2 regions of the Hydrogenispora ethanolica genome follow, and region 1 is predicted to be linked to the other one. Evidence: riboswitches for the same ligand, from Rfam matches in the RefSeq annotation. Region 1 holds a riboswitch; the other holds the start of a gene.

Region 1 (7,221 bases):
AAGCGCCGCCGCGACGCTTTGGCAAAAGTCTCTGCCCGCCAGGAGACCGCTGTCCGTCACCAAATAAAGTGAATAATCGATCGCCGCTTCACGCCTCATGATATTTTCCCCCTTGGATGAATTCTTCCGGGGTCAAGCGATCGATCTGATCCAATAACTTGACCCGGAAGCTGCCGATCCCGTCATCGGGAGCCAAAGCTGCCAAAGCTTTCTCCCCGGCCAGTCCCATGGTGATGATTCCGGCGGCGGCGGCCCGGAAATAGTCCCGGGTGACCCCGGCATAGCAGCCCACCAGCGAAGTGGCCATGCAACCGGTCCCGGTGACCCTGGCCAAGATGGGATGGCCGTTGTCGATGAGCCCAATCCGGCTGCCGTCGGCCACCACGTCCTGCGCGCCAGTGACGGCCACCACGCAACCAAGCTTTTGCGCCAGCGCGGCGGCGATCCCCGGCGCGTCGGCGCACGGACCCGCGGCATCAACCCCACGGGTCTGGGCGCTGCCTCCGGCGAGGGCCGTAATCTCCGCGATATTGCCGCGCACCACCGCCAGCTCGATCTCCTGGACCAATCTGAGCGCGGTAGCGGTCCGCAAGGTTGTGGCCCCCGCACCCACCGGATCCAACACCACCGGGATCCCGAGCCGGTTGGCCCTCTTCCCGGCCAGGAACATCGAATCGATGGTCCGTCCGTTCAAGGTGCCGATATTGAGCACCAGGGCCGAGGCGATGGCCACCATCTCCTCCACTTCGGCCGCATCGTCGGCCATTACCGGTGACCCGCCCAGGGCCAACACGATGTTGGCGCAATCGTTCACCGTCACATAGTTGGTAAGATGGTGCACTAAAGGTTTTTTCGTTTTGACCTCTGTCAGGAGGTCAGCAATAGCCTGAAGTTTCTGCATTGATCCATTCTCCTCTCAAGTCCGATACAATGTTTGAAATCCCGCAATCGTGAGTTTAGAACTGATCCAACCAGCCCGCTTTCCGATATAAGTCATAGAAATGATGAGTGGGTCCGACCCCTTTGCCGATCGCCAGGGCATGGGCGATTGCTCCGGTCAGATACTCCTTGGCCTCAGCCACTGCCGTCTTGACCTCCATCCCTTTGGCCAGGTTAGCCGCGATCGCCGCCGATAGCGTGCAACCCGTGCCATGCGTGTTTTTGGTGTCAATCCGGGCGGCACGCAACGCATGAATTTCTTTCCCGTCATACAGAATGTCCGTGGCATTATCCGGCAAGTGCCCTCCTTTCAGCAGCACGTAGGCGGGGCCTAATCCTTGGATTCTGGCCGCGGCCTCGGCCATCCCGTCCAGGTCATGGATGGGCATCCCCGCCAGGATCTCCGCTTCCGGAATGTTCGGCGTCAGAACGGTCGCTAGCGGTAAGAGTTCGCTGCGGAGCGCCGCCAACGCATCCGGCTGCAGCAGGTTCCAGCCGCTTTTGGAGACCATCACCGGATCCACGACAATATTGCGCGCCGCGTGGTGGCGCAGCCGGTCGCAGATGCGTATGATGGTCGTTTGCCGCGATACCATGCCGATCTTGACCGCATCCACCTCGATATCCTCAAAGATGGCGTCGATCTGCCGGCCGACAATCTCCACCGGGATCTCGGCCACGGCCAGAACGGCCTGGGTGTTTTGGGCCGTGATGGCCGTGATGGCGCTCATGCCGAAGACGCCATGAGCGGCAAATGTTTTTAAATCAGCCTGGATGCCCGCCCCGCCGCTTGAGTCGGAACCGGCGATGGTTAAAGCCTTCTTCATGAAATATCCCCTTTTCGTAAAATACGATGGTTCCATGCGGAAATAAAAAAGCACAAACCGGGAACGGTCTGTGCTTGAGCGACAGCTATTGCAATGGGCCTGCGCAAATCACTTCCCTTCGCTGGCATGATCCAGATCAGGTTTGAAGGGTGAAAGAATTCAACGGTTCTTAATCTCAGCCGGACCTATCCGACTCCCCTAGTGTCCAATGGATATTTAATTGCCTTTTATCATAGCATGTTTGATGCTGAAAAATCAATAGTTCGGGCCAAATTTACTCCACGCTTTTTCAATACTTTCCGAACTCACCGGCATCCGGTTTCCGGGATTTTTCACTGTTGGCCGCGGCCTGCCGGAGGCCGCCGGCAATCGTTTCCCGGGCCAATTCCGAACCCTTCTTGCTGCGCTGATCCGGCGCGGCCGAGTGCCGGTTATGCTCCGCTTCCCCACGCAGCTTGAATTTTTGGACGATCTGCCGCAGCAGATCGGCTTGGCTCGCCATCTCTTCACTGGCTGAAGCGCTCGCTTCCGCGGTAGCCGTATTGGTCTGGGTGACCCTGGCGACCTGCGAGATGCCCTGGTTGACCTGGGTGATGGCGGTCGCCTGTTCATTCGAGGATTCGGCAATCCCCCCCACGAGCGACGTGGCCTTGGTCACTCCCTCCACGATCCGGTTGAGCGCATCCGCGGTTTGGTTGGCAATCTTGGTTCCGGTCGCCACTTTCTTCATCGAGCCTTCGATCAGCGTGGTCGTCTCTTTGGCCGCGTTGGCGCTCCGGCCGGCCAGATTCCGAACCTCCTCAGCCACCACCGCGAATCCCTTCCCGTGCTGGCCGGCCCGGGCCGCCTCGACCGCGGCGTTTAGGGCCAGGATATTGGTTTGGAAAGCAATCTCATCGATTACCTTGATAATTTTGGAGATATTCCGCGACGCTTCATTGATGTCCGTCATCGCGGTGAGCATCGCCAGCATCTGCTCATCGCCTTGAATGGCTTGTTCCTTGGCGGCGAGCGCCAGCTGATTGGCTTGGCTGGCATGAGTCGCGTTCTGTCGGGTTTGGTCTGCGATCTCAGCCATCGAGGCGGTAATCTGCTGGACTGTGCTGGCCTGCTCCGTAGCGGCTTGCGACAGCACCTGGCTGGAATCGGAGACATGGCGGGCTCCGGAAGCGACTTGATCCGCAGCTTTGCCGAACTCTCCCAAAACTTCGTTCAGGGTTTTTATCGTCTGATTGAGGGCATCCGCGATCTTGCGGTGATCGCCCCGGTAGTCTCCCTGGACTTGGACCGCCAGATTTCCTTTCCCGATCTCTTCCAGAACCGAGGCCGCCTCGTTGACCGGTTGAATGACCGCATCGAGCGTTTGGTTGAACCCGGTGACAATCTGTTGATAGCCGCCGGTAAACCGGGCGGCTTCGCCCCGCACCTTCAAATCGCCATTAATCGCCGATTCGGTCAAGCGGGTCACTTCTTGGATCAGGCCGCGAATCGTTTGCATCATGGTATTGATGGCCGGCAATAACTGGTCATTCTCCGAACGCCGACTGAGCCGCTCGCCTTCCTCAAAGCGAGCGGTATCACCTTGCGAGACCGCCACCACGATCTCCTGGATTCCCAGGAAACCGGAACGGACCTCATTGATCTCTTTGGCAAACTGCCGCAGCATTCCCTGATATTTTTCGGAGTCCATCGCCAGGGTAAAATCATTCATTCCGATCTTTCGCAACACTTGATTGGCATCGTTGAGAGGCTCCACAATGGCATCAAGAGTCCGGTTGATCCCGGCGACGATCTTCCCGAAGTCTCCGCCGTGCCTTGCCGCGTCGACCCTGACTTCCAACTGGCCGGCAGTCGCCGCCTGGACGAGGATATCGGTATCGGCGATCAGTTGTTGAATCGCCGCGATGCTCTGGTGCAACGCTTGATGAATCAATACAAAATTCTGCCTGACCTCGAAAGTGTCCGCATCGCCCGGGGCCGCTTCGATGGTGAAGTCCAGGTCACCGGCTGCCAACTTGCCCAATCCCTGAACCAGCTTCGCAACTTCGTCTTTCTGGAACTGGTTTACTTTTTCGGCTATCCGCATGGCTTTGGTAATCGCAGTCTGATCGGTCATAAATTCGAAGGAACCGACGACCTCGCCCTGGTCATTCTTCAAAGGAGCCGCGGCGCAGAAAATGCTCACCTCGTGGTCGCCGATCATTGCATCATTGCTGCAAGTGTAGGTCGAGTTTTGCTCCATGGCCACCTGACATGGGCATTCCCGGGTTCCGCATTTGGTCGACTGCCAAAGATCGGCACAGTTCTTTCCGACCAACTCTTCCTTGCTCTTCCCGACGAAGTCCGCCCCGGTTTGATTGATGTATTGAATCCGCAACTGACTGTCCATGAATTGGATCGGCGCGGGAATCGCTTCGAAATTGCCGACAACCGTGTCCAGAGTCTTGTTAACGCCCTCAATAATCTTCCGGAAATCGCCGCCCAGCCCGCTACCGTCGGCCCGGGTATCCAGCCTGCCCTGCATGGCGGCGCCCGTCAAACGGGTTACTTCGTCATTCAAATTATGAAGCGATTGTACGACCTGTTTCATGCTGAGGGCCAAAATATCCTGCTCCGATTTTTGGACGACTTCCACCGTTAAATCGCCGGCGGCAACCCGCTGGGCCACACTCGCTTGTTCGCGGATATTGTCCACCATCTTGATGAACGAGCGGATCAATTGTCCGATCTCATCGGTGGAAGTCGCGACAACCTCGACTTCCGTATCCCCCAGCGCCAGTCTTTCGGCCGCTCCCGTCAAGCGTTTCACCGGGCGCCCAATCGCCATCGCGAATAAAATGCCGAGTCCGATCGCGATCAACATCCCGATGATGGCGATGATCATCATCAGATATCCGGCTTGATTGGCCGCTTTCGTATCGTTCAGCGCCGTTTGACTGGCTTGACTGACATTCATGTCATAGATGTTCTTAATAATGCTTTCGACCTGTTGCGCCTGGGATTTTAAATCGCCATTCATCAGTTCCAGCGCTTGCTTCTTTTGTTTGGCCTTAATCAGGTCAATGAAGGTCGCCTGGTATTCATCGAATTTTTTCAACGCGAAGGTAAGGCTGTCCGCTTGGATCGAAAAGCCGTCTTTTTGAAACTTGGCGACCGCGTCCTGGATAGAGCGATCTAATGCTTCAATCTCCGAAATATAAATTTCCTGGTCCGAATCGACAATTACCAAAGTCTTCATATTATTAAGGAGTTTTTCAAAATCGATCACCGCGAGGCCCATAAAATAAAGAGGGATGGTGTTTTTCTGGCACATCCGCTGTTCATTTTCGCCCATAACCCGGAGATGAATGGAGCCAATCAATCCAATAGCCCCGGCGAGTAAAGCGACGAATATGAAACCGCCCAACAACTTGACGCCGATCTTCATGTTTTGAAACCATTGGGTGAATTTCTGCAGTTTCGCGACTCCGTGAAGTATCTTTGACCAAGGAATTTTGGGAAATCGCTTGAATTTTGAGGTAGCTTGGGTCATGTTCTTTTTCAACCCATCGAATAGCTGCTTCATCGTCATCCTCCATGATCTGCTTTTGATTTGCCTGATTATCCCTTAAAGGCATCGCAATGTCCGGCCCCTTTTTTATTTTCCCGTCAAATGATTCGGCAATAGCAACCCTTCTTTCGTGAACGGTTTTCAATTGCGGTTCCTAACCATTAAAACAAAATCAACGCAGTTGCGTTGATGATGCTACGAACCCATCGCTGTTTTTAGATTTTCGGGATTCCCATTTCCCATTCACATGCTTGGAAGCATTCTAATAAATTTATCGGTCTGATCCGAGATCAGTTTACATCTTTTTTAAATTATTGAAAAACGGCGCGGCGAAGAATGAATATCCCGAAGTCCATATTCATTCATAGTTTTATATCCGATTCCGGACCGGTCTTTTCATTGCTTTTGAAAAAAATCCAGGATTGATAGGCGATAGCGGTGAAGAGGAAGCTTCCCCACCGGCATTCAGTATCAGAAGAGGGAGAAGGAATATTTGAATTTAGTTAACAATCTGTAATCGAGGCGCTTGCGGTGAGGCAAATCAAGGGTTATTGGAGAGAACCGGCGCTGCCCCCGGGGGCATGCGTTGGATCTCGGCTCCCAGCTGCCTCAGTTTTTTTTCAATGCTGACATAGCCACGGTCAATATGTTCGATCCGGAAAACCTGGGTCAATCCTTCGGCGACTAACCCGGCAATTACCAGGGCCACCCCCGCCCGGATATCGGTGGCGTCCACCGGCGCGCCGCTCAGCCGCTCGACGCCGCGGAATACCGCGGTTTCATGTTCCACTTTAATCTCAGCGCCCATTCTGCGTAACTCATCGACGTAGCGGAAGCGATTATCAAAAACATTCTCGCGGATGATGCCCGTTCCAGCCGCCTGCGCCAGCAATACTCCGAACGGAGCCTGCAGATCGGTGGCAAAACCGGGGTAAACGTCGGTATCGACATCCACGGCGCGCAATTTCCGGCGCGCCGTAATCCGCAAACCATTCTCGGTTTCGATAACGCCAGCTCCGGCCTCACGTAGTTTCGCGATGAGCATCCGGAGATGATCGGGGATCACATTGGTGACCCATACATCCCCTCCTGCCGCCGCTGCCGCGATCAGAAAAGTGCCGGCTTCGATCCGGTCCGGGATCGGCGCATGTTCATACCCGGACAGTTTGGCCACCCCGTCGATCCGAATCCGGGTGGTTCCCGCGCCACGGATCTTGGCTCCCATCCGGTTCAATAAGACCGCGGTATCGATCACTTCCGGTTCGCGGGCCGGATTCTCCAGGATCGTCACGCCCGACGCCAAACAAGCCGCCAGCATCAGATTGATGGTCGCCCCGACGCTACTGCGGTTGATAAAGATATTGGCCCCCCGCAAACCGCGGCTTTTCCCGATGAGCATCCCGTGCTCCACGGTGATTTCCGCTCCCAGCGCCTGGAAACCGCGGATGTGTTGGTCGATAGGACGCGAGCCAATCTCATCCCCGCCCGGCAGCGCGACCTCCGCTTGGCCCAACCGGCCCAGCAGAAGCCCGGCCAGATAGACGGAGCCTCGAATCTTCCGGGTTATCTCGTAAGGAGGCTGATAGCGGTCCAGCGCGGCCCCGTTGATCAGCAGCGCATTCTCCTCGAAGCGGACACTCGCCCCCAGGCTTCGTAACAGTTCACTCAGGGTCAAGACATCGCTGATCTGGGGGACCGGATTTAATATGACTTCTTCCGTGCCCAGCGCGGCGGCGGCCATTAACGCTAAAGTGCTGTTTTTACTGCTGCTCACTTCCAAGCTCCCCTGAAGGGCATTTCCACCTTGAATCTCAAACCGCTGCATGAGGCTCTATCACTCTCTTCATCCCAAATTGGACTGCGCTTCCCACTGTTAGTTTATCCGCTTCAAAATTTTTTGGTGAG
Region 2 (7,221 bases), on a different contig from region 1:
ACTATGAGCGCCCCAATTTCATTTTCCGTCATTTCTCTGCGCCTCCGCGCCTCTGCGGGAGATAATATAATTCCCCCCCCCGAATCACTCTTCCCCGGCCTATTATTTCTCCTCCCGCGGAGGCGCAAAGGCGCGGAGTACTATCATTCAGGGCGATTGACACAATGAATATATTCCCGGTTCATGAGTTCTGCGCCGAAGTCAAGCAAACCCAGCGTCACTTCTATCCCAATTATACCACAATATAACAAAAAATCCGTCTTTCCGCTTGCTCCCGATTATGAAGGCGGTTTTATATCTCATAGAAATAAGCGGCCCTGTCACCTCCTCCCAAAAGCAAAAAAGACCCGCTACACATCTTGTGGCGGGTCCTCCCCCCTCTCGGATCACTCTTGAGTGATCCGCATTATCTTGCCTTCCAGCTCCTCCAGCGTACTTCCCAATAGCAAAATAAGCTTCTCCAGATTCAACCGGTCCGGGATCGCGATGACATCCGGCAACTCCCCGCAACTCCGCAGCACCGCCTCAAGGTCGCGCGCAAAATCCTCGTCCGACTGCCGGTAGCCCTCGGGGACCGGCATCTCGGCAATCCGGTAATCCCCTTTGCGGCAGGCCCGGCGGATCGCCTCGTTATTCCGCAGGTTGATGACGCAACGCGCCTCCGGGAAATATTTTCTCACGATCAATAGCGTATTTCCCATATACGTGCTGGCTCCCATCTCCGGCGCGGTGCTGGCCACCGCTTTCCCCTTGACCCGGATGATCCGGCCCGGGATGCCGGCCACTTGGTCGAGGGTCTCGCTGTCCGCGGCGGCATAAGCGATGTTGGCGCCGATCTCCGGCAGCAGCGGAGCCAGCTCCCGCTGGCACAAGCGGTTCACGGTTTCCTGAAGCTCCCGGCAGAGCTTTTGAGCTCTTTGCTGTTCGGGGCGCTGCGACCGTTCCTGAATGACGGCGGCGGCGTTGAAGAAGACATCCCAGAATTGATCGATGGCCGGGGGAACCAGCGGGAAACTTTGGCCTCCCGCTGCGTAGACGCAGCCTTTCTCCGGACCGGTCACCTTGCCGATGATCCGGGCCGGAATTCCGGCCTCGCCGTAGGCGGCCAACAATTCCGGCGTATACTCCGGCGCGCAGGTCAGGACCAGAGTGCCCTCGCTGATGACTTCCCAGGGGTCCAGTCCGAAATAACCGCAAACCGCCCGGATATCCTCGGGAATCAAGATATCGTCCCTGCGGACCGCGATCCCCTGCTTCGCGGCCTGGGCGATCTCCCAGAGGCCCCGCTTCAGTCCGCCCTCGGTGGCGTCATGCATGGCGTGGACGCCGGGGTTGCGGGCCGCGATGGCGGCGTCCCGGACCACCGACACCTCCCGCAGGCGCGCCGCCGCCCGTTTGACGATCTCCGCCGGCAGGCTTCGCAGCAGCTGATCTTTTAGTTCGTAGGCCAATAGCGCCGCCGCTTCCACGCCGGCCCCCTTGGTCATGACGATGTCATCGCCTTCCCGCGCCCCTTTGGGGGAAACATAGGCGTCGCCATGGCCCCAGACCGTGATCCCGCCGATGGTCGGAACGGTCACCGCCCCGTAGAAACCGGTGTGGCCGCCCACAATGGCGATCCCCAGTTCCGCCGCATACCGGCTGATGTTGGCGATGAGCGAGCCGACGTATGCTTCGGCCGTGCCCGGCGGCAGCAACAGCGAATAGGTCATGTACCGGGGCCGGATCCCCATCACCGCCACGTCGCTGGCGCCAATATGGACCGTGAGAAAAGCGAAATCCTCCGGGGACATATTCAGGCTCGGGAAGATCGGATCCTCGGCAATGGCCATATAGCCGTCGCCCACCCGCAGGATCGCCGCGTCCACCCCCATGGCGGGTCCGATCACCACCCGCGAGTTCTCATGGCCGACGCTCGCGATAATGTTGCGCTGAAAAAAATCATCATTGACTTTGCCGATCATGGGTTGGTTCCTCCTTAAATAATAGTTTGATTTTGGAATCCGTTTGAAATCGCAGTTGTGCAAGCTTAACCTTCCATGGAGCCGGCCTGATGATCCCGCAAACCAAAATAAAAAAGCTATACGCGCCAACGGAGGCGTATAGCTTTGATCACCTTTTTTCCCTTCGCCGGCATTATCCAGATCAGGTTCTATGGGTCGGAACAGAAAAGCAGTTCCCTCTCAGCCGGATTCATCCAGCTCCCCGTCAACTTGGCTATGCAATTGTTTTGAAACCTACATTCAGTTTAGTCTTTCCGGCGGCGGATGTCAATGGATTCGGCCAAAATCGCCAGCGACGGTCCTTTATCGGCTTTTCTCCGGACTACGCATTGCCTTCCAATCGTCCCGGGTGATGGCCATCATACAGAAATCCCGGTACTCCCCCTGAACCAAGGCGAATTTCCGCAACACTCCCTCAAGGCTGAAACCGGCCTTCTCGCCGCTGCGGCGCATTCCGTGATTGTCGACGCGGGTCAGGAACTGGACCCGCATCAGCGGCTTGGTCCCAAACAAGTGGTCCACGAAAAGCTCCAGGCATTCCCGACCGATCCCCTTGCCCCGGGCCGAAGGTTCGGCGATCAGGATGCCGATCTCCAGCGCCACATTGCTCCCGGCGACTTCATGGTAGCTAAGGATGCCGATGGGGTTGCCCTCCAGGTCCTCGATCAGCGCATCCAGCCGGCCCTTATCCCCGAGCACGGCTTCCATTCCCTCCAAAAATTTCTCTTCATTTACCAATATCGTATCCATGAACCCACCCATGCTCTCTTGATCGCTCCGCCATTGATAGAGCAGCTCCAGGTCATCCTTTTGCAACGGCCGGATCGTAACCTGCTCGCCGATTAACACCGGGTCCTCCCCCTCTCCATCCTATTTTTTGGCCTGATAGCGGTCTTTTTGATCGAAATACGTCATATCCGCGTACCCGGCGTAGATTTTTCCGGAATGCTTGACTCCGGCGGGGAGAAAATAGCGGTCTCCCTTGGTGAAGCTATGGGGAACGCCGTCGATGCACAAGTCGATCCGGCCTTCCAGGACGATGCCCCATTGCGCGGCGTGGGCATGTTCGGCCAGATCCACGTCTTGGCTGAATTCCATGAAGATGATCTGGTGGTTTTCGGCCTGCGAAAGATAGGCCTTGATCCCCGGCAAGGGGATGTCCGCCTCCGGCAAGGCCAGAACGGGCGCGGGAAACAATTCGGACATTCTAATCACTCCATCTGAAATTTTTAATCAAGTTACGATCTTCGGCAGGAAAATCCCGCCATCCGTGTTGAACCAATATGCAATCTGAATTCTTTTGCGGAAATTAATGAATCGTTTCTCGCAAATCAGGCGCTTCCAATTCATGTCCATTGCAGGAGAATACCCATGACCAAAAAACTGATCATTATCAACGGACCGCCCGGCGTCGGCAAGACCACCGTCTGCCGGGAACTCCACCGCCGGCTCGCGCCCTCGGTCTGGCTCGACGGCGACTGGTGCTGGATGATGAACCCCTTCGTCGTGACCGAGGAGAACTGCCGGATGGTCGAGGACAACATCACCCACCTGCTGCGGAACTTCCTGTCCAATTCCTCCTTCGAATACGTCCTCTTCAACTGGGTGATGCATTACGAATTCATCTTCGATCTGATCCTGGCCCCGCTCCGGGATATTCCCATCGAGCTGGTCAAAATCTCGCTGGTCTGCTCCCCCGAAGCGTTGCGGGAACGGATGGCGCGGGACGGCCGGACTGAGGAGCAGATCACGCTAAGCCTGGAAAGGTTGAAACTCTACCATTCCTTAAACACCGCCAAAATCGACACTTCCAGCCTGCCCGCGGCGGATGTCGTCGCCCGGGTCCTGCGGCAGATTCCGTCCGGGCCGGCACTCCCGGCAGAATGATAAAAGCCGTCGCGCCAGCGACGGCTTGGTCCGTGACTCTCAGCCCACTTGCACCTGGGGCAGACAGGCCATTCCCTCCTCCACCATCGCCTCCGAGTAATCGACATCCTCCAGATGATCGCGGAGATACCCCTCATAGGCCGCCAGATCGAAATGTCCGTGCCCGCTGAGGCAGAACAGGATCACTTGCTCCTCGCCCCGCTCCTTGCAGCGCAGCGCCTCCTCGACGACCGCGCTGATGGCGTGGGCCGACTCGGGCGCCGGCAGAATTCCCTCGGTCTGGGCAAAAAAGACGGCGTTCCGGAAGACATCCTTCTGGAAGACGGCCTGCGCCTCGATCAGGCCATCGTGATAGAGCTGGCTCACCAGAGCCGAATCGCCGTGGTAGCGCAAGCCTCCGGCATGAATCCCGGGCGGCACGAAGCCGTGGCCCAGGGTATACATCTTGGTGATCGGCGTCAGCTGGGCGGTATCGCCGTAATCATAGGCGAACTTGCCCTTGGTCAGGGTCGGGCAGGCTTTCGGCTCCACCGCGATGGCCCGGAGCTTCCTGCCGTCCCTCATCTTGTCATGGAGGAACGGGAAACTGATCCCGGAGAAGTTGCTGCCCCCGCCGCAACAGCCAATGACGATGTCGGGGTACTCATCCACCTTCTCCAGCTGGCGCTTGGCCTCCAAACCGATGATCGTCTGGTGCAGGATGACATGGTTCAAGACGCTGCCCAGGGCATAATTGGTGTCATCGTGGCTGGCGGCGTCCTCCACCGCCTCGCTGATGGCGATCCCCAGACTCCCCAGGGAGTCGGGATGCTCGGCCAGGATCCGCCGGCCCGCCGCAGTCAACCGGCTGGGGCTGGGAATCACCTCAGCGCCGTAAGTCTCCATCAACAGCTTACGGTAGGGCTTCTGTTCGTAACTCACTTTCACCATGTAGACCGTGCATTCCAAGCCGAACAGCTTGGCGGCGATGCTGAGGGCCGAACCCCACTGGCCGGCCCCGGTCTCGGTGGCTAGCCGCTTGATCCCCGCCTGCCGGTTGTAATAGGCTTGCGGCAGCGCGGTGTTGAGCTTGTGGCTTCCCGACGGTGAATTCCCCTCATACTTGTAATAGATGCGGGCCGGGGTCCCCAGCGCCTGCTCCAGCCGGTACGCCCGGTACAAAGGGGACGGCCGGAAGGTCCGGTACAGTTCCCGGACTTCATCGGGGATCTCGATAGACCGCTCCGTCGCGACTTCCTGCTTGATTAAATCCAAGGGAAAGATCGGGGTCAGATCGGCCGGACCCAAGGGTTGTTTAGTTTGCGGACTCAAAGAAGGAGACAATGGGGTGGGAAGATCGGCCTGGATATTATACCAGGCGGTGGGGAGTTCCTCTTCACTCAGGTAAATCTTGTACGGAACCTTACTCTGCTTGCTCATCAGACTCATCTCACCTTTCTAAAAGAGTTGTGATAAACCCGGCTAAAAAGCCGGAAGGGTCACAACGATTGCTGGAAGCAAGTGATAAAGTCGTTTTAAAAAATCATTTTGCAGGACGCTTGACTTGAAAGACTTTATCATGGCTTCTAACGCTTGTCTGGTAATCTCACAAAAAGATTACCAAAATATTCTATAAAAAAACCGCCCCAAAGGCAAGGGCGGTCATTCCGCTTGGGCTCCAGATTATGTCATTTTGAGGCCGATTGCGCTGCCAAACACCGGCAAACGCCAAATTGGGGGTCCCCGACTAGCGGCTCATAAATCCGCCGTCCACCGGGATGACCACGCCGTGGATATAATCCGAGGCCGCGGAGGCCAACAAGAGGGTGATTCCTTTCAGATCCGCCGGAGTGCCCCATCTCCCGGCCGGGATCCGCTCCATGATCGAGTCGAAACGGGTCGGATTATTCTTGAGGGCGGTATTCATCTCGGTATCCATGTAGCCGGGGGCGATGGCGTTGACGTTCACCCCGCGGCCGGCCCATTCGTTGGCGAAGGCCTTGGTGATCTGGGCGACCCCGCCCTTGGCCGCGGCATAGGCCGGGATATTCAGGCCGCCGCTGAAACTGATCAGCGAGGCGATATTGATGATCTTCCCGCGCCCCGTGGCGAGCATGATCCGCCCCGCCATCTGGCAGAGCTCGAAGACCGCCGTCAGATCGGTCTCCAGCACCCGGTCCCAATCCTCCAGGGGAAACTCCTCGCAGCGGTGGCGGATCTGGATCCCGGCGTTATTGACCAGAATATCCACGGTTCCCAGGGCCTTGAGCGCCGCTTCAAAGACTCTGCGCCGTTCCAGCCGGTCGCCCAGATCGCCCCGGACCGGGTAAACCTGGCCCAGTTTCCCCAGATCATGCGCTGCGGCTTCCACCCGTTCCGAGCGGCCGATGATCGCCACTTCCGCGCCGTGCTCCAGCAGAACTTCGGTCATGGCCAGCCCCAGACCGGCCGCGCCGCCGGTGACGATCGCCTTTTTGCCGCTGACGTCCAATAAATCGCTCATGGGATACACCTCTTTCTGAAAATACGCTCCGCGCCGGACAGCAAAATACTGGCTTGCGCCAGTATTTTGCGGAATTGTTTTTTTGCTACTTGTGGATCAAATGGCAGGCTACCCAATGGTTGGACTGGTCGGCCTGAAAGACCGGTTCCTGCCGTTTGCAGATATCCATGACTTTCGGGCAGCGGGTGTGAAAACGGCAACCCGAAGGCGGATTGATCGGACTGGGCACGTCGCCGGTAAGGATGATCCGTTCCCGTTTGGCCGTCGGATCCGGTTCCGGAATGGCCGACAGCAGCGCCTGGGTATAGGGATGCAAGGGATGATTATAGAGTTCATCGCCATCGGCCAGCTCCACCATTTTGCCGAGGTACATGACGCCGACCCGGTCGCTGACGTGCTTGACCACGTTCAAGCCGTGGGCGATGAAGAGATAGGTCAATCCAAACTCTTGCTGCAAATCCTTGAGCAAGTTCAGTACCTGCGACTGAATGGAAACGTCCAGCGCCGAGACGGGCTCGTCACAGATGATCAGGCGCGGCCGGGTCGCCAAGGCGCGGGCGATGCCGATCCGTTGCCGCTGGCCGCCGCTGAATTCATGCGGATAGCGCCGGACATAGCTGGGGTCCAGACCCACCATTGCGAGGATATCCGCCACTTTGGCGCGGCATTCGGCGCCGCGCGCCAAGCCGTGCCGGATCAGCGGTTCGGCGACGATCTGCCCCACCGTCATGCGCGGGTTCAAAGAACTGTATGGATCCTGGAAGATGATCTGCATCTGATGGCGAAGCCGGCGCAACTCCCGCGGCGGCACCTGCGCCAGATCAGTCCCGGCGAATTGAATCTTGCCGG

The links. A riboswitch is a leader RNA that binds a small molecule or an ion and turns the genes downstream of it on or off. The one in region 1 is predicted to bind thiamine pyrophosphate.
Region 2: another riboswitch for thiamine pyrophosphate. It lies ahead of EDC14_RS07535 (thiamine-phosphate synthase family protein); the one in region 1 lies ahead of thiD (bifunctional hydroxymethylpyrimidine kinase/phosphomethylpyrimidine kinase).

What each region holds. Positions count from the first base shown of each region.
Region 1 is NZ_SLUN01000039.1:43,387-50,607, reverse strand. Features, by position in the region: gene thiE (thiamine phosphate synthase) at 1-99, opposite strand, end outside; gene thiM (hydroxyethylthiazole kinase) at 89-901, opposite strand; gene thiD (bifunctional hydroxymethylpyrimidine kinase/phosphomethylpyrimidine kinase) at 957-1,766, opposite strand; TPP riboswitch at 1,863-1,976, opposite strand; gene EDC14_RS22435 (methyl-accepting chemotaxis protein) at 2,056-5,193, opposite strand; gene EDC14_RS26930 (hypothetical protein) at 5,087-5,461, opposite strand; gene murA (UDP-N-acetylglucosamine 1-carboxyvinyltransferase) at 5,858-7,141, opposite strand; gene EDC14_RS22425 (sugar phosphate isomerase/epimerase family protein) at 7,190-7,221, opposite strand, start outside.
Region 2 is NZ_SLUN01000006.1:180,597-187,817, reverse strand. Features, by position in the region: gene EDC14_RS07540 (GxxExxY protein) at 1-32, opposite strand, end outside; gene EDC14_RS07535 (thiamine-phosphate synthase family protein) at 387-1,964, opposite strand; TPP riboswitch at 2,106-2,218, opposite strand; gene EDC14_RS07530 (GNAT family N-acetyltransferase) at 2,307-2,852, opposite strand; gene EDC14_RS07525 (cupin domain-containing protein) at 2,874-3,209, opposite strand; gene EDC14_RS07520 (AAA family ATPase) at 3,375-3,890, shown strand; gene EDC14_RS07515 (TrpB-like pyridoxal phosphate-dependent enzyme) at 3,930-5,309, opposite strand; gene EDC14_RS07510 (SDR family oxidoreductase) at 5,617-6,372, opposite strand; gene EDC14_RS07505 (ABC transporter ATP-binding protein) at 6,458-7,221, opposite strand, start outside.